3 regions of the Sodalis sp. RH16 genome follow, and region 3 is predicted to be linked to each of the others. Evidence: predicted binding sites of a transcription regulator. Region 3 holds the regulator's gene; each other region holds the start of a gene.
What was found. The regulator LexA, encoded in region 3, represses DNA repair genes until DNA is damaged. The targets are predictions, from matches to a motif close to TNCTGTATGTACATACAGNA.
Positions count from the first base shown of each region.

Region 1: the regulator LexA is predicted to act here: its motif matches at 4,468-4,487, upstream of rmuC (DNA recombination protein RmuC).
Region 2: the regulator LexA is predicted to act here: its motif matches at 3,733-3,752, upstream of dinB (DNA polymerase IV).

Region 1 is NZ_CP178737.1:2,048,194-2,056,028, forward strand. Features, by position in the region: gene metE (5-methyltetrahydropteroyltriglutamate--homocysteine S-methyltransferase) at 1-1,227, shown strand, start outside; gene ACL2XJ_RS09300 (dienelactone hydrolase family protein) at 1,254-2,093, opposite strand; gene ACL2XJ_RS09305 (hypothetical protein) at 2,769-3,299, shown strand; gene udp (uridine phosphorylase) at 3,403-4,167, shown strand; gene rmuC (DNA recombination protein RmuC) at 4,531-6,117, shown strand; gene ubiE (bifunctional demethylmenaquinone methyltransferase/2-methoxy-6-polyprenyl-1,4-benzoquinol methylase UbiE) at 6,257-7,015, shown strand; gene ACL2XJ_RS09325 (SCP2 domain-containing protein) at 7,028-7,633, shown strand; gene ubiB (ubiquinone biosynthesis regulatory protein kinase UbiB) at 7,630-7,835, shown strand, end outside.
Region 2 is NZ_CP178737.1:185,806-193,640, forward strand. Features, by position in the region: gene frsA (esterase FrsA) at 1-69, opposite strand, end outside; gene gpt (xanthine phosphoribosyltransferase) at 404-862, opposite strand; gene pepD (beta-Ala-His dipeptidase) at 1,097-2,557, shown strand; gene dinB (DNA polymerase IV) at 2,646-3,719, opposite strand; gene dpaA (peptidoglycan meso-diaminopimelic acid protein amidase) at 3,903-4,634, shown strand; gene ACL2XJ_RS00895 (class II glutamine amidotransferase) at 4,605-5,372, opposite strand; gene lpcA (D-sedoheptulose 7-phosphate isomerase) at 5,519-6,103, opposite strand; gene ACL2XJ_RS00905 (YceI family protein) at 6,528-7,121, opposite strand; gene ACL2XJ_RS00910 (pyridoxal phosphate-dependent aminotransferase) at 7,532-7,835, shown strand, end outside.
Region 3 is NZ_CP178737.1:1,373,639-1,381,473, reverse strand. Features, by position in the region: gene plsB (glycerol-3-phosphate 1-O-acyltransferase PlsB) at 1-992, opposite strand, end outside; gene ACL2XJ_RS06295 (diacylglycerol kinase) at 1,118-1,486, shown strand; gene lexA (transcriptional repressor LexA) at 1,610-2,218, shown strand; gene ACL2XJ_RS06285 (CsbD family protein) at 2,738-2,947, shown strand; gene zur (zinc uptake transcriptional repressor Zur) at 3,094-3,603, opposite strand; gene rcsA (transcriptional regulator RcsA) at 3,736-4,392, opposite strand; gene ACL2XJ_RS06270 (MmgE/PrpD family protein) at 5,266-6,648, opposite strand; gene ACL2XJ_RS06265 (FCD domain-containing protein) at 6,716-7,393, opposite strand; gene ACL2XJ_RS06260 (SDR family NAD(P)-dependent oxidoreductase) at 7,434-7,835, opposite strand, start outside.

The DNA.
Region 1 (7,835 bases), 670 kb from region 3:
CAGAAATGCGGCGAGCTGGGTTTGTTGCGTGCCGCCCTCAATCAGCCGGATGAGGCGCAGGTCTCCTTGTTGGAAGAGTACAGCCGGCCTATCCGCGCCCGCCGCCACTCGGACCGGGTGAACAATGCCCGGGTGCAGGCGCGTTTGACGCAGATTACCCCACGGGACAGCCAGCGCGGGCAAGCCTATGAACGGCGTGCCGAGCTGCAACGGCAGCGTTTTAATCTGCCGGCCTGGCCCACCACCACCATCGGTTCCTTCCCGCAAACCACGGAAATACGCGGCCTGCGTCTGGATTTCAAGCGGGGCAGCCTGGATAGCGCCCGCTACCGTGCCGGTATCGGCGAACATATCCGTCAGGCGGTGGCCGAGCAGGAGCGTCTGGGACTGGATGTGCTGGTGCATGGGGAAGCCGAGCGCAACGATATGGTGGAATATTTCGGCGAACATCTGGATGGGTTTGTCTTTACCCAAAACGGCTGGGTGCAAAGCTACGGCTCCCGTTGCGTGAAACCCCCGGTTATCATCGGCGATATCAGCCGACCATCGCCAATAACCGTCGAATGGGCGAAATATGCCCAATCCTTAACGGATAAACCCATGAAGGGCATGCTCACCGGGCCGGTGACGATTCTATGCTGGTCTTTCCCCCGCGAGGACGTCAGCCGCAAAACCATCGCCCGGCAAATCGCCCTGGCATTGCGCGACGAAGTGGCGGATCTGGAACAGGCGGGCATCGGCATCATCCAGATCGATGAGCCGGCGCTGCGGGAAGGTTTGCCGCTGCGCCAGTCCGAATGGCGGGAATACCTTGATTGGGCGGTGGAGGCATTCAGACTGAATGCCGCGGTGGCCCGGGACGATACCCAGATCCACACCCATATGTGTTATTGCGAGTTCAACGACATCATGGATTCCATCGCGGCCCTGGACGCCGATGTCATCACCATAGAAACCTCGCGTTCGGATATGGAATTATTGGAAACCTTTAAGGAATTCGATTATCCCAATGAAATCGGACCGGGCGTCTATGACATCCACTCGCCTAACGTACCCAGCGAGGAGTGGATTGTGGCACTGCTGCGCAAGGCGTCGGAGCGTATTCCCGCCGAACGGCTTTGGGTTAATCCCGATTGCGGGCTGAAGACCCGCGCCTGGCCGGAAACGCGCCAATCCCTGGCGAATATGGTGAGCGCTGCGAAACGGCTGCGTGCTGAAAAGGTTTAAGGCGGCGATAAACGGGCGGCGGCGGATTATTTGCCGTCGCCGCTCATTCCGTGCTGCGAAAACCATTGCAACATGCGCCGCCAGCCGTCTTCCGCCGAGGCGGCATGATAATTAGGACGGTAATCGGCATAAAAAGCATGGCCGGCTTCGGGATATACCCGAATTTCGGCCTTGGCATTGGCGGCGCTGAGCGCACGGCGCATAGCGTCAATATGCTCCGGAAGGATGCCGGTGTCCTGTGCGCCGTACAGGCCCAGAACCGGCGTCACCAATTCCTTCGCCATATCTACCGGGTGCCGTGGCGTCGTCAGCGTTTTATCCCCCACTAATTTGCCATACCAAGCCGCCGCCGCTTTTAACTGGGGATTATGAGCGGCATATAGCCAAGCGATGCGACCGCCCCAGCAAAATCCGGTTACCGCCAAACGCTGTCCGTCGCCGCCATGGGTGGCTGCCCAATGGGCGGTATGATCCAAATCCGCCATCACCTGCGAGTCCGGCACTTTACTCACCAGCTCTTTGAATAATTGACCGATATCGTCATAGGCTGACGGATCTCCCTGGCGGAAATAGAGCTCCGGCGCAATCGCCAGATAGCCTTGCTTTGCCAGCCGGCGGCATATATCGCGGATATGTTCATGAACGCCAAAGATTTCCTGAATTACGATAACGATAGGCAAAGGCCGGCTTTCACCAGCGGGTTTCGCCATGTAAGCGGGCATCCGATCGCTTTGTGAAGGGATAGTGAACTGCCCCGCTTCCAGGCCGGCATCATCGGTATGAATGGTAGTAGACGCGACATTGCCTGCTGCCGGGGCAAAGGCGGCCGGTTTCCTGTTCAGATCGAGGGTATCGTCGATGTTCATATAGCTGCCTTGTTGAGTTTTAACGTTAGGTTGATTATAGCTAAAGTTAATGGCTTGTGAATCATTTTAACAAGACAGTTACGACAATAAAAGTCTCATCCAATACAATTATTTTTAATGTAATAAATATATAAAATAAAACGGATATGTAATATGTAAATATAATAGAATTTTTACTTCACGCATCTCGCCGCGAGGATTTTTGATAGCTGATAATATCATTAAAATCAATAGCTTTAGGTTATCCATCGATTGTTGATCCATTATTATGTAATAATGCTACATATATCCTCATGGCTAGAGTCATTTATAACGGGAAGAGAAGTATTGCCCGGCTGATATTTAAAATGTCCGTCACACTTTCAATTTTAATCTTCGCCCCGTGGTCGCTTTATGCAATTTATCCGCAGCGAAGCGTTATAAGTTTGATTTTCATTATCGATTTCTTTTATTAAGAATAGACCCAAGCGAGGAGGAGGGTATCAACAGCGGAATACGTTATTTTGTCGATAAATGCATACCAGATAATATCGATTTTAAATAATATTAAAAAAATTATAATAATGGAAAATTGTTATTTCTTTATTTAACACAATTTGAACTATTTCATGATGAAATTAATAGCTATGTTAAAAGAGCAATACTTTTAAAAATTCTGTTTTGGGAGTAACCACCATGACTATATCGATAGATTATTCCGTTGCCAAAACTCCACCTGCCGTTCATAACGGCGCGGCGGGCGCTGATACGGGCAATCTGGCCGCCAAGCTGGAATCCGTTAAAAATAGTCCTGATAACGTCTCGACATTCTCTCTAACGTCATCGCTATCTGCTTCCGCCGCTAAATTATCCACTCACCTGGGTTTGGACAAATTGATCAATGGATTGACATGGGTCGGCAGTCTGACCAGCAGTACGATGGGCAATGTTGTGCAATTCAGTCAGTACGCTGCGGATACCGTGCAAATGGTCCATGACGGCGCAAAAATCGTACAATATGGCATAGAGCATGGCATCAAAGGGTTGCTAAGCGAAATCATGGTCTTATTAAAAGCTCAGTCGTTGCCCATAGTGGAACGCTGGATCGATAAAGTTTACGAAGCCGGGAAAGACGTCACCTTGACGCAGGTCCTGAAGATCCTAATGGAATGTATTGCGAACGACAAAGAAATCAAAGGGTTGTTTAAAGAGATAATTGCAACCTGATAACGGTGTGAATGTGAGATGCCCCACGGACTTCGGCAGATAAATATTAGTATTCTAACGATATTATGTTTGGGTTAACATGTTATTTTTAGAGGTATCTGCCATGTCCTCATCCGATGTTTTTCATCTTGGTTTAACACACTCCGATCTGAAGGGGGCCACGCTCGCCATCATCCCGGGAGATCCGCAAAGGGTTGAAAAAATCGCCGCGCTGATGGAGAATCCGGTGCACCTGGCCTCTCACCGGGAATTTACCACCTGGCGAGCAGAAATATCAGGCAATCCGGTTATTATCTGTTCAACCGGCATTGGCGGACCCTCCACATCCATCGCCGTAGAAGAACTGTCCCAGTTGGGCATCCGCACTTTTTTACGGGTTGGTACCACCGGCGCGATTCAATCTTATATTCAGGTGGGTGACGTACTGATCACCACCGCCGCGGTACGTTTGGACGGGGCCAGCCTGCATTTCGCCCCTGTGGAGTATCCGGCGGTGGCGGATTTTGACTGCACTTCCGCTCTGGTGGGGGCGGCGAAACACCATCGAACGAAATTTCACATTGGGGTAACCGCGTCCTCCGATACCTTCTATCCGGGGCAGGAACGTTACGATACCTATTCCGGACGGGTGTTGAACCGCTTGAAAGGGTCCATGCAGGAGTGGCAAAGCCTGGGCGTCATGAATTATGAAATGGAATCCGCCACTCTGCTGACCATGTGCGCCACGCAAGGGTTGCGGGCAGGCATGGTGGCCGGCGTCATCGTTAACCGTACCCTGCAGGAGACCCCCGATGCCCGTTCCATGCAACTGGCCGAAAGCGTCGCGGTAAACATCGTCGTCGATGCCGCCCGCCGCCTTATTATCTGATCCGATTATGGCGACCGGTGTAAACACCCCGGTCGTTTCAGTCCGGTTTAACCTGAGAATTCGCTTCAATGGCATGATAAGCCGTGCCTTCCTTACCGATATCCCGCCGATGTTAATCATTATTTCCACGTGAGGAGCCTTCTCTTGGAGGATATTCCACCGGGGTATTGCTGGCGCGGGGGGGTTGGGTAGAAGATGGCTTATCGGCCTTATCAACTGATATTCCCTTCATCTTGCATCTTTCATTTTTTGTGTGGCGGCGGCGTTGGCTGAAAGCCGTAATCCATCGGGTATAAATGGGTCTGGACATTTATACAGTTCCCACTTAACGTGACGGTTGGCACAGGTTACGGCGGAGGTTATATGGATTTCAGCCTGTTATACGCGGCGGGGGGCGTGCTGGCGGGGCTGCTGCTCGGCCTGCTCATCGCAAGCCACCGATACCAGAAACGGCTGGCGGATCATCAGGCGGCGCTGGGTTTGCATGAACAATCCCAGGCGTCGGCTCGGCAAGAGCTGGAGCGGGTAGAAGCGGCTCACCGTCAAAGCGGGCAGCAGCTCCGTGACGGCGAGCGCGAGCTGCGCGATCTCTACAGCCGGCTCGCCGCCGCGGAGGAGCGTCTGCAACCCCTGGAACACTGGCGAAAAGAGTGTGAACAGCTCAACGGCGAATTGCGGGCGCTGCGGGAGGTGAATAGCGCGCAAGAGGCCGAACTGCGGGAAGTGACTATTCGCCTGGAAGAGACCCGCATCGGCGCGGAAGAAAAGCAGCGCTTGCTGATGAACAGCGAACAGCGGCTGGCATCGCAGTTCGAAAACCTCGCCAATCGAATTTTCGAGCAAAGCGGGCGCAAGGTGGATGAGCAGAATCGGCAAAGCCTGGATCTCCTGCTGACCCCATTGCGTGAACAACTGGACGGGTTCCGCCGCCAGGTCCAGGACAGTTTCGGCCAAGAGGCGCGGGAACGCCATACCCTGACTCATGAGATCCGGAGTTTGCAGCAGCTTAACACGCAAATGGCGCGGGAAGCGGTCAACCTGACCAAGGCGCTCAAAGGGGATAACAAAACCCAGGGCAACTGGGGCGAGGTGGTATTAAGCCGTGTTCTCGAAGCATCGGGGCTGCGGGAGGGCTACGAATATCAAACCCAGGTGAACATTCAAATCGATAATGCGCATCGGATGCAACCGGACGTTATCGTGCGTTTGCCACAGGGAAAAGATGTGATCATCGACGCCAAAATGTCACTGGTGGCTTATGAACGTTTTTTCAACAGTCAGGATGAAAGCGAGCGCCAGCTGGCGCTGACGGAGCATATTCAATCCCTGCGCGGGCATATGCGGCTGCTGGGGAGAAAAGATTACCAACAATTGCCCGGTTTACGCTCGCTGGATTATGTGCTGATGTTTATCCCGGTGGAGCCGGCCTTTATGCTGGCTATTGATAAGCAGCCCGAACTGATCGGCGAGGCCCAGAAACAGAATATCATGCTGGTGAGCCCCACTACGCTGCTGGTGGCCTTGCGGACCATCAGCAATCTTTGGCGCTACGAGCACCAGAGCCGCAATGCCCAGCATATTGCCGAGCGGGCCGCTCGCCTGTATGACAAGATGCGCCTGTTTGTGGACGACATGCTGGCCATAGGGCAAAGCCTCGACAAAGCCCAGGGCGGCTATCGTTCGGCCATGAATAAGCTGACGCAGGGCCGCGGCAATATTCTCAGCCAGGCCGAGGGGTTCAGGGCGCTCGGGGTAGAGATCAAGCGCCCCATCAATTCCGTGTTGGCGGAACAAGCGGAGCAGGGATATAACGACGCCGATATCAGCAATGCGCGAACTGCCGACGATGACCGCGATGGGCAAGACGAAACGCCGCTAACCATCCCCGATAATTGTCCGCCGTCGGTTGACGACAACGCTGTCCGGGGCGAAACTCCGGAGCAGGCGTAAGAGGAATATACGCCGACGATGCAAGCGGGCCCTCGGCGCGGAGCCATAAGACTTCCGCTGAGTTGACCAGCCCTGCTGTGGGGCTTTGCGCTCGCTTCTGTTACACTTCTCTGATATCTCATTAAGCAGGATGAATAACATGGCAGATGAAGACAAACGCGAAACGACCCATTTCGGCTTTCGCACCGTGCCCAAAGATGAGAAAGCGGTTATGGTGGCGGATGTCTTTCATTCCGTCGCGGCAAAATATGATTTGATGAATGATCTAATGTCTTTCGGCATTCATCGCCTGTGGAAGCGTTTCGCTATCCATTGCAGCGGCGTGCGGCGGGGTCAGAAAGTGTTGGATCTTGCCGGCGGCACCGGCGATTTGACGGCGAAATTCTCCCGGCTGGTGGGAGAAGAGGGTGAGGTGGTCTTGGCGGATATCAACGATTCGATGCTGAAAGTCGGTCGCGATAAACTGCGCAATAAAGGCATTATCGGCAATGTGAGTTATGTCCAGGCGAATGCTGAATCTCTGCCGTTCCCCGATGATACCTTCGATTGCATCACCATCTCGTTCGGCCTGCGCAATGTCACCGAAAAAGAGCAGGCGCTGCGCTCCATGTATCGGGTGCTGAAACCCGGCGGCCGTCTGCTGATCCTGGAATTTTCCACCCCGTTGTTCAAACCGTTGAACAAGGCATACGATCTCTACTCCTTTCACGTATTGCCGCGCATTGGCGAGATGGTGGCGCGGGATGCGGGCAGCTACCGTTACCTGGCCGAATCCATCCGCATGCATCCGGACCAGGAAACATTGAAAGCCATGATGCTCGACGCCGGTTTCGACTCCGCCGAGTATTTTAATATGACCGGAGGTATCGTTGCGCTGCACCGCGGTTATAAATTTTGATCGGGAAATCATATGCTGATGTCATTGATCGCCGCGACTCTTGAAATTGCTCTTAAACGCTTGCTGTATCAGGATCAATTCATGAAAACGGCTCGCCAGCGCCTCAAGGGTAAAACCCTGCGGTTTGAGCTGGCGGAACTGGACAGTCCGGTCATTTTGGTTTTTGGCGAATCACAGGCGGATGTTCTCACCTCTTGGGACGATCCGGCGGATTGCACCGTCAAAACGCATTTTTCCGCGATTCCGGCGCTGCGCCGGCGGCAACGGCTTCCCGCCCTGATTAAGCAGGGGGATCTAGAAGTGGATGGCGACATACAGGTGGTGCAGCAATTTGTCGCCCTACTGGATATGGCGGAATTTGATCCGGCCGAACTGCTGTCGCCCTATCTTGGCGATGTCCTGTCGGAAGGGCTGACGCAGCGCGTTTCCGCCCATGCCGATAATATAAAACGCCGCTGGACCGACCGGCAAACCCAATGGGGACAGGCGGTCACCGAAGAGTGGCGGCTATCCCCATCGGCCCTTGAGCTTGCCTGGTTCAGCGAAGAGGTAGACACCTTGGATCGGGATGGCGCCGCTCTGGCGGCCCGTCTGGAAAGAATGGAGATCAGCCGATGATTTTTGGAGAAATCGGCCGCCTTTATTATATCGTGCGGGTATTGCTCAGCTACGGACTGGATGAACTTATTCCCAAAGTGCGCCTGACCCTGCCGCTTCGCCTGGGGCGCAAGCTTTTGTTCTGGATCCCCAATGAGCATGCCCAGCAGCCCTTGGGTGAACGATTGCGGCTGGCCCTGGAGGAATTGGGACCGGTTTGGAT
Region 2 (7,835 bases), 1.2 Mb from region 3:
CAGCGTGGAGGTTTCGGGAAGTTTAAAGGAAGGTTTAAACAGTATCTCGCTCAGATTCCTACTGCTCATTGAGCTGTATTCTCCATTACGCCAAGCCGTTAAGCCATAACAATAAGCCCTGACGCTAAGCCATGCCCATCATGCAGCTAAGCCATGCCGATACGCCAGGTTATTGAATTCTGTCCCGCGCTGACGGGAGGATGCCTGCCAGATTACTCATTTAGCGGCCAAAAAACAAACGCCCGTCATGAACGGGCGTGAGGATACGGCATATTGGCGGTTTGCCGCTCCGGGGGGTGGCGGACAAGCCGGCAGCGGCCCGAAGAAAGGAAAAGCGATAAATCGCCATGGGACGCATTAAGCCGCAATAAGCATCGGGCGGCGCGAAATACGTAAAGAACCCTTATTTTTCGCTCAGCGGCGGAACAAAGGCCACCGCCATGTCCCAGGGCTGTTCGATCCAGGTATCCTGGGGAATATCCACCACATAGTCATCCACCAGCGGCCGGCCGGCGGGTTTGGCGAAGATGGTGACGAAATGGGCTTTGGGATACATGTCGCGGATGGCTTTGGCGGTGCCGCCGGTATCCACCAGATCGTCGATGACGATAAAGCCTTCGCCATCGCCCTCGGCGCGTTTGAGCACGGTCATCGCGCGCTGGTGCTGGTGGTCATAGCTGGAGATGCACACCGTATCCACGTGGCGGATATTTAATTCACGCGCCAGGATGGAAGCGGGAACCAGACCGCCGCGGCTTACCGCGATAATGCCTTTCCACTGCGTTGACGGAAGCAGGCGCTGGGCCAGTTTCCGAGCCTGAAGTTGCAACATGTCCCAGGTTACGACGTATTTTTCGCTCATAAATGCTGTCCCAGCCGGATCGGTTCGGCTTAAAAGTACCAGGGGAAAAAAGGTTGCGCGAGATTATAGAGACGCAACCGACGAAATACCAGTGCTACTACCCTTTTTAACCGCAGTTTCACCGCCCGTTACGGTAAAGTGGTATTCTTGAGCCATCTTTGGTGACCCTGCGGCCGGCTGCGCGCCACACTGACTCCCCGGCCCGGGTCTTTTGTCGTTACAGGAGTTTTTATCGTGTCTGAACTGACTCAACTTTCGCCACAGCCCCTATGGCAAATTTTTGACAAAATCTGTTCCATTCCGCATCCCTCATATCATGAAGATGCCCTGGCAGGCCATATAATCCGCTGGGCCCAGGAAAAAGGATTGTTTGCGGAGCGGGATCAGGCCGGCAATGTGCTGCTGCGCAAGCCGGCGACCCCCGGTTATGAAAAGCGCCGTCCGGTGGTGTTGCAGGCGCATCTGGACATGGTACCGCAAAAAAACAGCGATACCGTGCACGACTTCACCCGCGACCCGATCCAGCCTTATATCGACGGCGATTGGGTAAAAGCCCGCGGCACCACCCTTGGCGCGGACAACGGCATCGGCATGGCCTCGGCATTGGCGGTCCTGGCGGATGACAGCGTGCAGCACGGCCCGCTGGAAGTGCTGCTCACCATGACCGAAGAAACCGGCATGGAGGGCGCCTTCGGTCTGCAGCCGAACTGGCTGCAGGCTGAAATCCTCATTAACACCGATTCCGAGGAAGAGGGCGAAGTCTACATGGGCTGCGCCGGCGGGGTGGATTTCAAAACCGTGCTGCCGCTGGAACGTGAAGCGGTGCCCGCCGGCTACCAGGTGGTCAAGCTCACCCTCAAAGGGCTGAAGGGCGGCCACTCCGGCGTCGATATTCATCTGGGACAGGGCAATGCCAACAAACTGCTGGCCCGCTTTCTGTTCCAGCACGCCAAAAAACTGGATCTCCGCGTACTTGATGTTACCGGCGGCACCCTGCGCAACGCCATACCCCGTGAAGCCTTCGCCACCCTGGCCCTGCCGCAGGAGAATACCGAAAGCCTCAATTCGCTGGCGCAACAGTACCTGGCGGTTATCCAAACGGAGCTGGCGGCCAAGGAAAAGAAACTGGCGATTTCAGTGGAACCGGTGCAATCCGAACTGCAGGCATTGACCAAAGCCTGCGGCGACAAGTTTATCGCCCTGCTGAACGCCACCCCCAACGGCGTGATTCGCATGAGCGACGACGTAAAGGGCGTGGTAGAAACCTCCCTGAACGTCGGCGTGGTGTCCCTGGACGAAAAGACCGCCACCATCCGCTGCCTTATTCGCTCCCTCATCGACAGCGGCAAAGAGAACGTAGTGGAATCCCTGACCGCATTGGGCCAGCTGGCGGGCGCGGAATGCATTGCCAAAGGCAGCTACCCGGGCTGGAAGCCGGACGCCGCCTCACCGGTGATGCATCTGGTACGCGAAACCTACCAGAAGCTGTTCAACAAAACGCCGAACATCCAGGTGATCCACGCCGGTCTGGAATGCGGGCTGTTCAAAAAGCCCTACCCGAACATGGACATGGTCTCCATCGGGCCGACCATCACCGGCCCTCACTCCCCGGACGAACAGGTGCATATCAAAAGCGTCGGCCAGTACTGGACCTTATTGACCGCACTGCTTAGGGCCATCCCGGAAAAAGCCTAAACATCGGGGCCCATGGCACGGTAAGCCCGCTTACACCAATCGTGCAGCGAGCCGCCCTTGCAGGGGTTGGGGGAGCGCAGCTCCCCCCTCACAAAAACAAATCATCTTCCCAGTTAAATATCAGCTGCCGCTCAATCTGCGGGTCCAGCAGCGTCACATGCAGCCCCACCAGCCGCACCCCCCGTTCGCCGCGCCGCTGATCCCACGCCTGGCGGGCAATCTCCATCAAATCCGCTTTGTTCAGTACCGGCCACACGTGCTCCTGGGTGGTTTGCTGGAAATCGGCGAATTTGAGCTTGATGCCCTGCCGGGCGATGTGCAGATCCGGTCGCACCCGCTCCAGCCGGCGCTCAAGCTCCGGGTACAGCGCCTCGATAATCTGTGCGCACGCCGCCCAATCGTCGATATCAACCTCAAGGGTGCGCTCCACCCCCACCGATTTACGCATCCGATCGGAGGTCACCTCCCGCTCATCGATACCCAAAGAACGCTCCCAGATCACCCGGCCGAATTTGCCAAACTGCCTGAGCAGCGCCGCCAGATCATACCGCTGTATATCGCCGCAGGTATTAAGACCCATGTCAGCCAGTTTTTTCGCCGTGACTTTGCCCACGCCGGGTATTTTCCCCAAGGGCAACGACTGCAAAAAAGAGGCGACCTGTTCAGGCCTGATAACGTACAGCCCGTCGGGCTTGTTCAAATCGGAGGCGATTTTGGCCAGAAACTTAACCGGCGCTACGCCGGCGGAGGCGGTGAGCCGCAACTCGCGGGCGATGTCGGCGCGGATGGCCTGGGCCATCAGGGTGGCCGAACCGCTGTGATAGGCGCTGTCGGTCACATCCAGATAGGCTTCGTCCAGCGACAACGGTTCGATTAACGGCGTATAACGGCTAAAGATTTCACGGATATGCGCCGATGCTTCTTTATAGGCATTGATGCGCCCCGGCAGCAGTTTAAGATGGGGGCAAAGCTTCATGGCCATGGCGGTGGACATCGCGCTGTGCACGCCGAATACCCGGGCCGGATAGTTGGCGGTGCTGATGACCCCCCGCTTGTCCGCCCTGCCGCCGATGGCAATGGGGATATCGCGCAGGCTCGGATCGTCGCGCATTTCCACTGCCGCGAAGAAGCAATCCATGTCGACATGTATGATTTTGCGCATTTGCCCCCCTTTTAACTGTATGAGTATACAGTAAGTACGCGAATATATACAAAACGTATCTTGATAAAAGTTCGGGCAGTGATATCGTGTCGCTGATTATCTTAAATGTATTATCGTTTTACAGGGTTTGCCGGCAATGATTATTGCAGGTTTGTTATTTATTTTGACTACGCAGGAATGATAATGAGCAAAATCGCACTGCTGTTTGCGATGTTGTTTTGTATACCGGCATTTACATCGGTCAGTTATGCCAGTGAGCAGGCGCAAGTTATTTCAAATGAATTGAAAGCCCAATTACTCGGCTCACCGGTATTTATTCAAATCTTCAAAGAAGAGCGAACCCTTGAGCTCTACGCCAAGATAGGCCCGGAGTACCGCTTGATAGGCAGCTACGGCATTTGCAACTTCTCCGGCGGGCTGGGCCCGAAACGGGTGGAAGGCGATTTTAAAAGTCCGGAAGGTTTTTATACTATCGACAGCCGCAATCTGCAGCCCAACAGCCATTATTACCGGGCCATCAATATCGGTTTCCCCAATGCCTACGATCAATCCCGCGGCTATTCCGGCGCCATGCTGATGATTCATGGCGATTGTCGTTCCATCGGCTGTTACGCCATGACCGACAGTTATATTGCTGAAATATACCGCTATGTGGATGCGGCATTACGAAACGGCCAGGATGCGATAAAGATTCATATTTATCCGTTCCGTATGACGCCGGCAAATATGCAGCGCCACCGTTATTCCACCTATTATTCTTTCTGGCAACAGCTGCAGCCCGGCTACGCTTTCTTTGCCGAACATCATCAGCCGGCGGCGGTGGCGGTGGTCAACGGCCAGTATGTGATAGGCACACCGATGCAAATGACCCGCGCGCCCGTGGCGTCACAGCTCGCGCTCACCCAGCCGAAATAATACACTCTCCCCTGGCGCAACCTTGTGCCAGGTTTCATTCCCCGTCAGCGGTTGGGTGGCGATGACCGTCACCACATCGTCTGGCGTGGTCTGCTGCTGGAAATCAATCTCCACATCCTGATCGATAAGGGTGGCTTTGCCGAACGGCGCCCGCCGGGTGATCCAGTAAAGTTCGCTGGAACAATATCCCATAACGAAACGGCCGTCGGACAGCAGCATATTGAAGATGCCTTTTTGCCGCAGCTCGCCCGCCAGGCTATCGATATAACGGAACACCGACGGCCAATGGCCGGGGGTGCGGGGATAGCGTTCCGCCAGCCGGGCCAGCAGCCAGCAAAACGCATACTCGCTGTCGGTCTGCCCTACCGGCCGATAGGGGCTGGTGTCCAGTTGACGGTATCCCCGCAGTTGGCCGTTGTGGGCAAAAGTCCAATTCCGTCCCCAGAGTTCACGGGTAAAAGGGTGAGTGTTTTCCAGCGCCACCCGGCCGCGATTGGCCTGGCGGATATGAGAAACCACCGCGCAGGATTTGATGGGATACTCCTGCACCAGCCGGGCGATGGGCGAGCTGATGCTCGGCAACGGATCCTTGAAGGTCCGGCAGCCCAGCCCCTCGTAGAACGTGATTCCCCATCCGTCCTTATGCGGTCCGGTGCGGCCGCCCCGCTGCATTAACCCGGTAAAGCTGAAGCAAATGTCCGTCGGCACATTGGCACTCATCCCGAGCAGTTCACACATGACCCTCTCCTGTTCCGCGCCATCCCGATGGCGGCGCGACCTTACCCGCCCGCCATCCCGATTCCGTTACCGCAATACGCTGCTGCCCTCATCCCGATGCCGGAGCGAGGTTACGCCGCCGCCTCCATGCCGATGTCGGCGCTGCATTACACCGCCGCAGCCATCTCTTTTTCAATAAGCTGGATCAGAATATGAATCGACTTGATATGGATCTCCTGGATACGATCGGCGTAGCCAAAATGGGGCACGCGAATTTCCACATCGGCGGTGCCGGCCATTTTGCCGCCGTCTTTGCCGGTAAGGGTAATCACTTTCATGCCTTTGGCCCGGGCGGCGTCGACGGCGCGGATGATATTGGCCGAATTGCCGGAGGTGGAGATGCCCAGCAGCACATCGCCCTTATTGCCCAGCGCTTCAATATAACGGGAAAAGACAAAATCATACCCGTAATCGTTGCTGACGCAGGATAAATGGCTGACGTCCGAAATGGCGATGGCCGGATAAGCCGGGCGGTTATCGCGATAGCGGCCGGTAAGCTCCTCGGCGAAATGCATGGCGTCGCAATGGGAACCGCCGTTGCCGCAGGACAGCACTTTGCCGCCGGTTTTAAAGGAATCGGCGATAAGCCTGGCCGCATCCTCAATAGACTGAATATTTTTTTCGTCTTTCAGAAAGTTAGCCAGCGTCAGCGCGGCTTCGTTCAGTTCGCTACGAATCAAATCCTGATACATAAGTCCCTCGGTATAGGCTCGCAAATTCAGAAAATCTTCGGTAAACAGTTTACCGGATTGGCGAAACCGCGAGAAGCGAAGATGGTCCGGGACAATGGAGTAATAGCAGGAAAATCATTATTTGTGAGCCAGATTATCATCACGGGGAAACAGCGTGGAACAATCAGTGCGGGATCGATGCGGGTAACATGGGATGGATTGCGGACCAGTGACGGCGTGCCATGAGACATTTCACTGCCAAAAAAACGCATACCCGTGTATAGCGCGCTGTCGATACAACGGTATCAGTTGAAATGTCAGCTGCCGATAAAGTGCACACCAAGCGAATGGTACGCTGCAGATACAGGATCCATCAAGCGAATGATCCGCTGCCGGAATAAGCGGTTATCAAGAAACAACCACGCGCCGGCAGCGGAACGGGGGGTTATTTCACCAGGGCTTCGGTGGAGATGGTCACCACCACGGCATCGCTCACCATGGGGACATATTTATCCAAACCGAATTCCGAGCGTTTGATAGTGGTGGTGGCGTTAAAGCCCACCGCCTGTTTTTTCTCCATCGGATGCTGGCCTATCTTGTTCAGCACCGCATTCAAAATCACCGGTTTGGTAATGTCCTTGATTTTCAGGTCGCCATACACTTTATATTTGTGGGCGCCTTCGCTGACGATTTTTGTGCTGTGGAAGGTGGCCTGGGGATAGGTGGCCTGATCGAAATAATCCTTGCCCTTAAACTCTTCCGTCAGCTTTTGCACATGGGTATCGACGCTGTCGATGGGAATAGTCACGTCCACTTTTGTCTGAGTGATGTGCTTGTCGTCCAGCACGATATTGCCGGTAACATTGGAAAAATCAGCGGTGGGATTGGAAAAGCCGAAATGGTTCCAGGAAAACACCACCGACGTATGAGCGGGATCCATGACATAGGTCTGCGTTTCAGCCCGGGCAAAACCGGACAGCGCGCCAAAGGCGATAACCACCGGGACGGCGATTTTTTTTACATTAATCTTCGGGATCATAGGATTCTCATGGGGAAAAGTTAACAGAATGTCGTGCGTGTTATGATGGCGTTAAAGGAAAGGGAATAATAGACCATATATTTGTATGAGTATTTCAAATGTTTTGATTAACTTATTGAATGATTCCCCTAAGAATTAATCCCACTGGCATTGGAAACAAACTCGGTTAAGTCTTAGCCTAATCAGGCTGACTGAACGAGCTACATTCACTCTAACGCCCCCTCTCTTTGGATGAAATAACCTTTATTCCCCTCCGCCATTCCTTTTCGCCGCCATAAAAAAATTCTTCGCCGGGATTATGTTTCGATGTTTGGCGTTTAGCCGTTTACCCATCTAAACGTCCCGATTGTCAATTGTACCCAGCGTGTTATATTGGACTCAAAACCGGCTTCTAAGAGTGGTCATTAGCCATGAGCAGCACATCCTTCACACCTGAAAGCAAACTTCCGTCGTTGGGCACCACTATTTTTACCCAAATGAGCGCCCTGGCCCAGCAGCATCAAGCCATTAACCTGTCACAGGGTTTCCCGGATTTCTCCGGTCCCGGCTATTTGAAAAAAAGGCTGGCGTACCACGTCGAACAAGGCGCCAACCAATATGCGCCGATGACCGGCGCCGTGGCGCTGCGGGCCGCCATCGCCGATAAAACCGAACAGATTTACGGCTGGCGTCCCGATGCGGACACCGAGATTACCGTCACCGCCGGCGCCACCG
Region 3 (7,835 bases):
ATATGCGGGGGCACCAATCCCTGGTGATAAAGTACATAGGACAGCAACAGATAATCCATGTGGCTGCGGTGGCAGGGCACGTAGACGATTTCGTGACCGTCTTCGGCCAGTTGCCGGACCCGATCGGCATTGCGTACGTGCAGACCTTGATACAGGCGATTCCAGGTCCAGCTCAATACCCGATCCGATAAACGTATGGCCTCATAAGAAAAGTCCGCCGCAATTTCCTCCATCAGCTGGATGGCGGTTTGCTGCGCCTTATCGGTGGAGATTTTTTTGCTGCGGGCTTCATCTTCAATGGCTTTTTCAATGGCCTTGGACGCCAGCAGCTTGTTAAAAAGATCCTGGCGTACCGGCAAACGCGGCCCAACCGCCACCAGGCGCTGGCGGGCAAAATGTATCCGGGCGACCCGGGCGAGCTTTTGCGCGATGGTCTTATCCGTACCGTGTTCCGTTGCCATGTACCGCATCGACAGCGGATTGGAAAAGCGGACAAAACTGTCACGCCCCAGCCAGAGAATGGCGATGAATTTTTGAAAACCGTTCAGCAGCCGCAGCTGCGGAGCCGGTTGGTTGGGCTGTGCTTCACGGCCCGGGGCGCGTCCGAACATCACGGAAACCGGCACCATTTGTACATCGAGCTGGGGATTGTTACGGTGTAAGTCCAGGTAATTGTGGAATAACTTGACGGATTCCGGCTTCTCGGTGAAGTAGGAGAAAACCCGCGGACCATCGTTAATAAAGACATAACGCGGCAGCGTTACCCCGTCAATTTCCAGGGGAATCAGCGGATCCGGCAGTTGGAGCTTTAAGCACTGCCCGCGCAGGGTAAGCAAATCCGCTTTGGAATTATAAGGTAACACGTACATCATGGCCCGCATGGGATCCAGACCGGTTTCTTCCCGTGGATTCGCGGGGATTACCTTACTTCTCACCAGCAATTTTATTGGCAAATCCAATAACGCATAATAAATGTTACGCCAACCTGACATATCTGTGTGAAGCCTCTTGTTAGCATTGCGGCACAAGAATACCAGAAACTGCGCAACAGATCTGTGGTGATGAGAACGCAAAGAACCGGTAATATGGGCGCAATTTTCCTCAAGCGCGCAAATGTATGGCAAACCAAATCAGTGGACTTAAACGTATCTATAACGCCATGGGATATTCATTAAAAGGATTATCAGCGGCCTGGCGTCATGAAGCGGCTTTTCGGCAGGAAGCGGTAATAGCCATCCTTGCCATCGTACTTGCATATTATCTCGAATCCGACGCTATTTCGCGTATTTTATTGATTGGCTCGGTGTGGCTGGTATTGGTGATGGAAACGATAAACAGCGCCATAGAAGCGGTGGTGGACCGCATCGGGCCAGAGCTGCACCCCCTCTCGGGACGGGCAAAGGATCTCGGGTCGGCTGCGGTTGCGCTGGCCATCATATTGGCGGCCTGGGTCTGGATAACCTTGCTGTGGCGACTATTTCGATGATGGCTTCTTTTAACCGTTGTTAAATTCAGCCGTTTTTATTACGTTTTGCCACACATGAGGTTTTCAATTGGGCTCGACCTGTATATACTCACATGAAGACTGTATAAACAAACAGGGGACGGAATGAAAGCGTTAACCGCCAGACAACAAGAGGTTTTTGACCTTATCCGCGATCATATATCGCAAACCGGCATGCCGCCGACACGCGCGGAGATCGCCCAACAGCTGGGGTTTCGCTCACCCAATGCCGCCGAGGAGCACCTTAAGGCGCTGGCGCGAAAAGGGGCGATTGAGATTGTCTCCGGCGCTTCCCGCGGGATCCGTTTACTCATTGAGGAAGAAAGCGGTTTGCCTCTGATTGGCCGCGTGGCGGCGGGCGAGCCATTGCTGGCGGAGCAGCATATCGAAAGCCATTACAAAGTCGATCCTGATTTGTTCAAACCCCATGCGGACTTTTTGCTGCGCGTCAGCGGCATGTCAATGAAAGACATCGGCATCATGGATGGTGATTTGCTGGCGGTGCACAAAACGCAGGATGCCCGTAATGGCCAGGTGATTGTCGCGCGGATTAACGATGAAGTGACGGTAAAACGCCTGAGAAGACAAGGCAATATCGTTGAGCTGTTACCTGAAAACAGTGATTTCTCCCCCATCGTGGTGGATTTACGCCAGCAGGAGCTCACTATCGAAGGATTGGCGGTAGGTGTCATTCGCAACGGCAATTGGATCTGAGCCTTTGTCTGGACCCGCTTTGATCTGTTGGTGACTCTAGGTAGCGTATTCTCCCCCGGTTTGGTTTTCGGCGTCCTTTATCAGCTTCGGCGGCCGCAGATTTATTGGGGGAGCTGTGGCGCGTCGTTTTGTTCCGTTCAATAACCTTTTTGCATCTTTTCTTGCCTCGCTTTCTTCAATACTTGCCGTCATTAATCGCTGTTCCCGCCAGCTATCCGCGTCAAAGCACAAGTGAAGTTTATACATATTTTGTTACATTTATCGTCACTCTAATTTCCTCCGCTACCTGCTGTTTTATATCGCCTTATGGTAAAAAACGCGGGAATTACCGTCCATATGACGTCAAATCCTCTGCCAAATAAACCTTTCGCCAAACGCACTGCTATACTTAATCTCATAGGGTTAGCTTATAGATTAACGATGTCAGACGTTTTCTTTAACGAATCCGATTATTCATTAACCGCTGCAAAAGGTTAATGATTAAAATTCCTCACCAAACGATAGCGAAGGAGTTTTACAATGAATACTGACCAAGCAAGCGGCAACTGGAAGCAATTCAAGGGTAAAATGAAAGAACAATGGGGCAAACTCACCGATGATGATTTGACCGTTGTTGAAGGGAAGCGTGACCAGTTAATCGGTAAAATTCAAGAACGTTATGGTTACGGCAAAGAAGCAGCAGAAAAGGAAGTTTCGAACTGGGAAACCCAGAATAAATATCGCTGGTAGCGATGTAACGTGGTAGCCCGCTATTACGTTGGTTACCCGGAATAATCAGATTAATGTTCCTACCCAAAGGTACAAGGATGTACCACCTGCCTAATCACATCCTTAAACTAATCTACTAAAAATTTTAATGCCTACCTGTTTAACTATTACCTCTTTTTGATCCCAATGCTATGGTCGTGTCCGCAATTATGCAGCCGATCGCAGGATTGCACTTCGGAACACTTGAGGCAAAAACCATGGGCTTCCACCACGTTATGCCGCATGGCAAAACCCGCTGACCGGGCCATGCGTTGTAGAATCTCCTCAATCCCCTCGGTGGATTGCTCCGTGACCTGGCCGCAGCGATCGCAGATAAAAAAAGCCGAGGTATGGCTAGGCTCTTCAAAATGATGGCACAAGACAAAGCTGTTGGTTGACTCGACGCGATGTATAAATCCCTGCTCCATGAGAAAATCCAGTGCGCGATATATAGTCGGCGGTTTAGCCTGGGGTTCTGAGGCCCTTAACAGATCAAGCAGATCGTAGGCGCTAATTGCCCCCTCCTGCTGCGTCATCAGGCGCAATACTTCGAGCCGCTGCGGCGTCAGGCGTACATTCCGTTGTTCACACAATTGTTCAGCTTGACTGAGCAATTGCGAACTAGTCATGCTTTTCATAGGGAACCCCCGTAGCTTATCTATCCATCATCTTATCATGATGACGATAAAATACCGAATCTAGGGATGTAAGCCGAGCGAGGCTATAGCATTCCCGGCTAACGGTCAGCAAAACAGGGCAGAGAAGAGCTTTTATGCTGTCAGGCGTGGCGACATATTTATTTCCCGGGGAGGGTGGCTGTTGATGCCTTCCGTAACGCTATTGGCGATGGTAATCAGGTGATAGATAACCTGTTTGTTGCTTGCCCTGGTTTTTCTCTTGATATTTATCTTATGGGAGGAAAGGGTTTTTTCTTTGATATGCAAATGTGAACAGATATGTAACGTATCGTAGCCGGACATCCACATTGTGAGGACTTCAGCTTCCGTTTTACTAAAGCGCAGTGGGGAAAATCCAAGTTTGTTATTATCATCCAGCCATGTTCTGACATCGAGATAATAACGGATAATCATATTGATAGTGCTGATTTTGATAAATTTTGAAGTGATAATGACATTCTTTTTGATTGGGATAAAATCATAGAATTTTATGCTTTCATTACCGATAAAGATAAAAAAGAGCGTCGCCGGATGCTGTTCTATGACGGTCTTGAGCTCCTCATTATTGTGCTGATATTGAAAATAATTCTGATTGATAAAAATAATGGAAGGAGATGCTGTTTCGCATTTTTTTCTCAATGTTGACAAACTGTCCAGTGTTCGAATACTTCCTTTAACACCATTTGCGCCAAGAGAGCTTTTCAGCGCATATCTGGTGTATGTGCATGGATCAAGAATAAACACTGTCATAATAATCGCGATATCTACAGTTATGGTTATTGATAGGGGAAGGATGCGTTAGTTCGTTCTATAAATTCCCTTTGAAGACGAAAACAGTGCCTTCGGTATTTGTTTACCGGCTGCTTGTTCGGTTGAATATGATTTTTCTCTTTCTGTTTTCCCTGAAATGCAGAGCCAGGCTGATTATGGTAATCAGCAGCATAAAAGCGATAAGCACGCTGTAAATAATCATACTTCAACCTTTCACTCAGTAATGAAGACGGCGACGCCTTAAATCCATGTGATAGAGGATTATGACCAGTTTGTAAATCGCCATCGAAGCCATTGGGACGTAATATAAGTTATTTGGTACAAAATGAGTTTTTTTTCAAAAAAAAGCTATTGAATGTTAATACTTCGCTGCCAAACCGCGGTTTGCGCACGGCGCACCTCCGGTCGTTTAAAACGCTTGGCAGGGTATTGCCGCCGCTGGATTTCATGCCAAAGGCCGGCGGCAAACGGCAGGGATCTTTATTTGCCGGAAGAGGAGTGATGCCACGCCATGGAGAAGGCGCTGTGGGAATAGTGGAATAGGATGAGATATACGCCGGTAATTGCTTTTTTTAATCAGTTAAAAATCAACATTGCTACTCGACAGCGTGATGCTTATGATTATTGATAGGCAAATAAATTTATCAATAACGGATGCCTTTTTGATTAAAAATTATTATAGGGCATAGAAGAGATGCGATATATTTTTGTATCTGTCTTTTAGGTATCCATCGCCGATATGCCCTTTTTTTTGCTCAACTCAATATCCGCCTTCTTTAAGCGTCATTAAGAGCAAGGAGAAAGCCCGTTGGAGAAATATCAGGCTTTCCCCAGGGCGTTGTTGCAAAAATATCAGACTCTCCCCCGTTCGAGGGATCTTATATCGGTTTGAGTAAATATCTGTTGAAACAGGGCGAGCATCCCCTCGCACAGGCTGTCATTCCAGCCGCCGTGCCGGACGTTATCCCGGAATTTTTCCGCCAGCTCTTCCGGCGACAGCGGCTGCTGTGCGCCGCCGCGCATCCAGGGCTGAACGTGCTCATAAACGGTGCCGTCGCTCATCGTTGCCCGCAGATGGCCGGTGAACTGGGCCGGGTAGGGGTTTTGCGGGTCGATTTCATAGCGGATTTTTTGTGCCAGCGCTAGCACCGCCGGGTCGTTAATCCGTGCCGGCGTGAATTGTCCCAGTCCGGCCCGGCCGTCAAAAAAGCCCACCGCCATGCAAAACGGCGTGCTGAATTTTGCCGCGTAGGCGGTGGGAGGGCGATGCTTGACCGCCAAATCCTCCCACAGCCGATGTACTGTACCCTCCCCGACCCGGCAAACGATGTCGCGAATATCGCCGGGATTGATGTTCCGGCGCGCCAGGGCGATGGCGCAATCGATATAGGGCTGGGTCATGGTGCCGCATGCATAAGGCTTGAAAGCGATGGACTGCATTAGCCAGCGCTGATTAAGGTCAGATAAGAGCGGGGTGAAATCAGGGGTTACCGAAGGCGCGAAGGCCTGGAAAAAACCATGGCGCCCCTCGAGCACGGTTCGCGGTCCGTCTAATCCGCCCCGGGCCATCAAGGCGGCGCGAATGCCCGATTGCGCGGCCCAGCCGGCGTGCATGCGTTTGGTGGAGGTGCCTTCGGCCAGGTATTCAATAATCCCTGACGCCATGCTGCCGGCAATCCCCAAGGCCGACGTCGTCTGCCCGTGGTCTAGCCGCAGCGCCGCCGCAACGGCTCCCGCCGCGGCAATAGCGCCGATGGCCGCGGTGGGATGAAATCCCGCCCGATGGATGGCTTTCGGCGCCACCAGGCTCAAACGGCACATTAATTCAGCCCCCACGGCAATGCCCCGTAGCAGCGCTTCTCCGGCTAGTCCTTCGCGCTCGCAAATCGCCATGACCGCCGGCACCACCACCGCGCCGGAGTGAACCGGGCCGCCCTCGAATGTGTCGTCGTAATCTTCACCATGGGCTGCGGTACCGTTCACCAGGGCGGCGTCATAGGCCGTCAGCCCCCCAGGATGCCCCAGCGCCGTACATAAACCGCTACCGTCAGCCGTTGCCAGGGCGGACTCTACGTAATACTCGTGTCGCGCGGCAATGCACAGACCCATCACATCCATCAGCAGCAAGCGCGCGGTGCCGATGGTTTTTTGCGGAAAGTCGCCGGCATCCTGCGCCAGGATCCAATGGGCAAGCTGCTCGGCAATACTATTCTTATCCAGTTGGCGATCGTTCATAACGTGTTTTTCTCCCGGAGCAGGGTGGCGGCAAGATATCTCGCTCGATCAAAAGGGCAACGGCTGACTACAGCGCCCGGTTTTGCGCACTACAGGCACGCTGATACCCTTGTTGAATATGCTGACGCATCGAGTGTGCAACGGCATCCGGGTCTCGTGCCGCCAACGCTGCCAGAATCATGCGGTGTTCGGCATGGGACGCCTGGGAGCTGCCGGATAACGCGAGGCCCTGACGCCGGATTAAGTGCATGCGGTTGATAACCTGGCGATAGAGCGTAAGTAATGTGGCGTTTCCGGCCATTTCCACCACCCGATCATGGAAGGCAATATTCAATAAAAAATAATTATTCACATCGTCATGCTGGGAAATGGCCTCCAGTTGATCAAGCACGCCATGCAATTCCTGCAATTGGTCCTCGGTAACGATGGACGCCAGGCGGCGACCGGCGATTTCATCCAGGCCGGCGCGAACTTCATACAGTTCGGCTGCTTCCTGTTCGGAAATATCCCTGATCCAGGCGCCGCGGTTTTTTTCCAGTGAAACCAGGCCGGCCTCTTCCAAGGCGCGGAAAGCTTCCCTGACCGGACTGCGGCTGATTTGCAGGTGCTCGGCCAGCTCCATTTCGTTGAGTTTCATACCGGCCACCAGTTGCCGGGTTTTAATCCGCCGCAGGATTTCTTCCTGCACGAGGTCACAAAGGGTCGCCGAACGTAATACCTGGATGGAATCTGCTGTATAAGACATAAATTCGCCTGTGAAGAATTATCGGTACATTTAACGGTACTTAAGGGAGAAACGCGCCGCCATTGGCGTGAATGACCTGTCCCGTGAGGTAGCGGGCGTGAGGTCCGCTCAAAAAACGCACCAAATCCGCAATGTCCTTGGGAGTGCCGCGTCTTCCCAATAGCGTGCTGTGAACGGCATGGTGCGCGGGCTCCGCATTGCCCGCCGCCGCGCCGCGGGCGGTATTTATCATGCCCGGCACCACGCAGTTCACCGTGATGCCGTCAGGGCCTAAATCATGGGCCAGGGCGCGAGTTAATCCCACTAGGCCGGCTTTAGCGGCCATGACGTGCGCCCGGCCGGCGGAGCCCGCATGGGCGGACATGCCGCCGATATTGATAATGGTGCCTTCACCGGCCTGCCGCAGCGCCGGCAAGGCCGCGCTTGCGCATAGAAAAGCGCC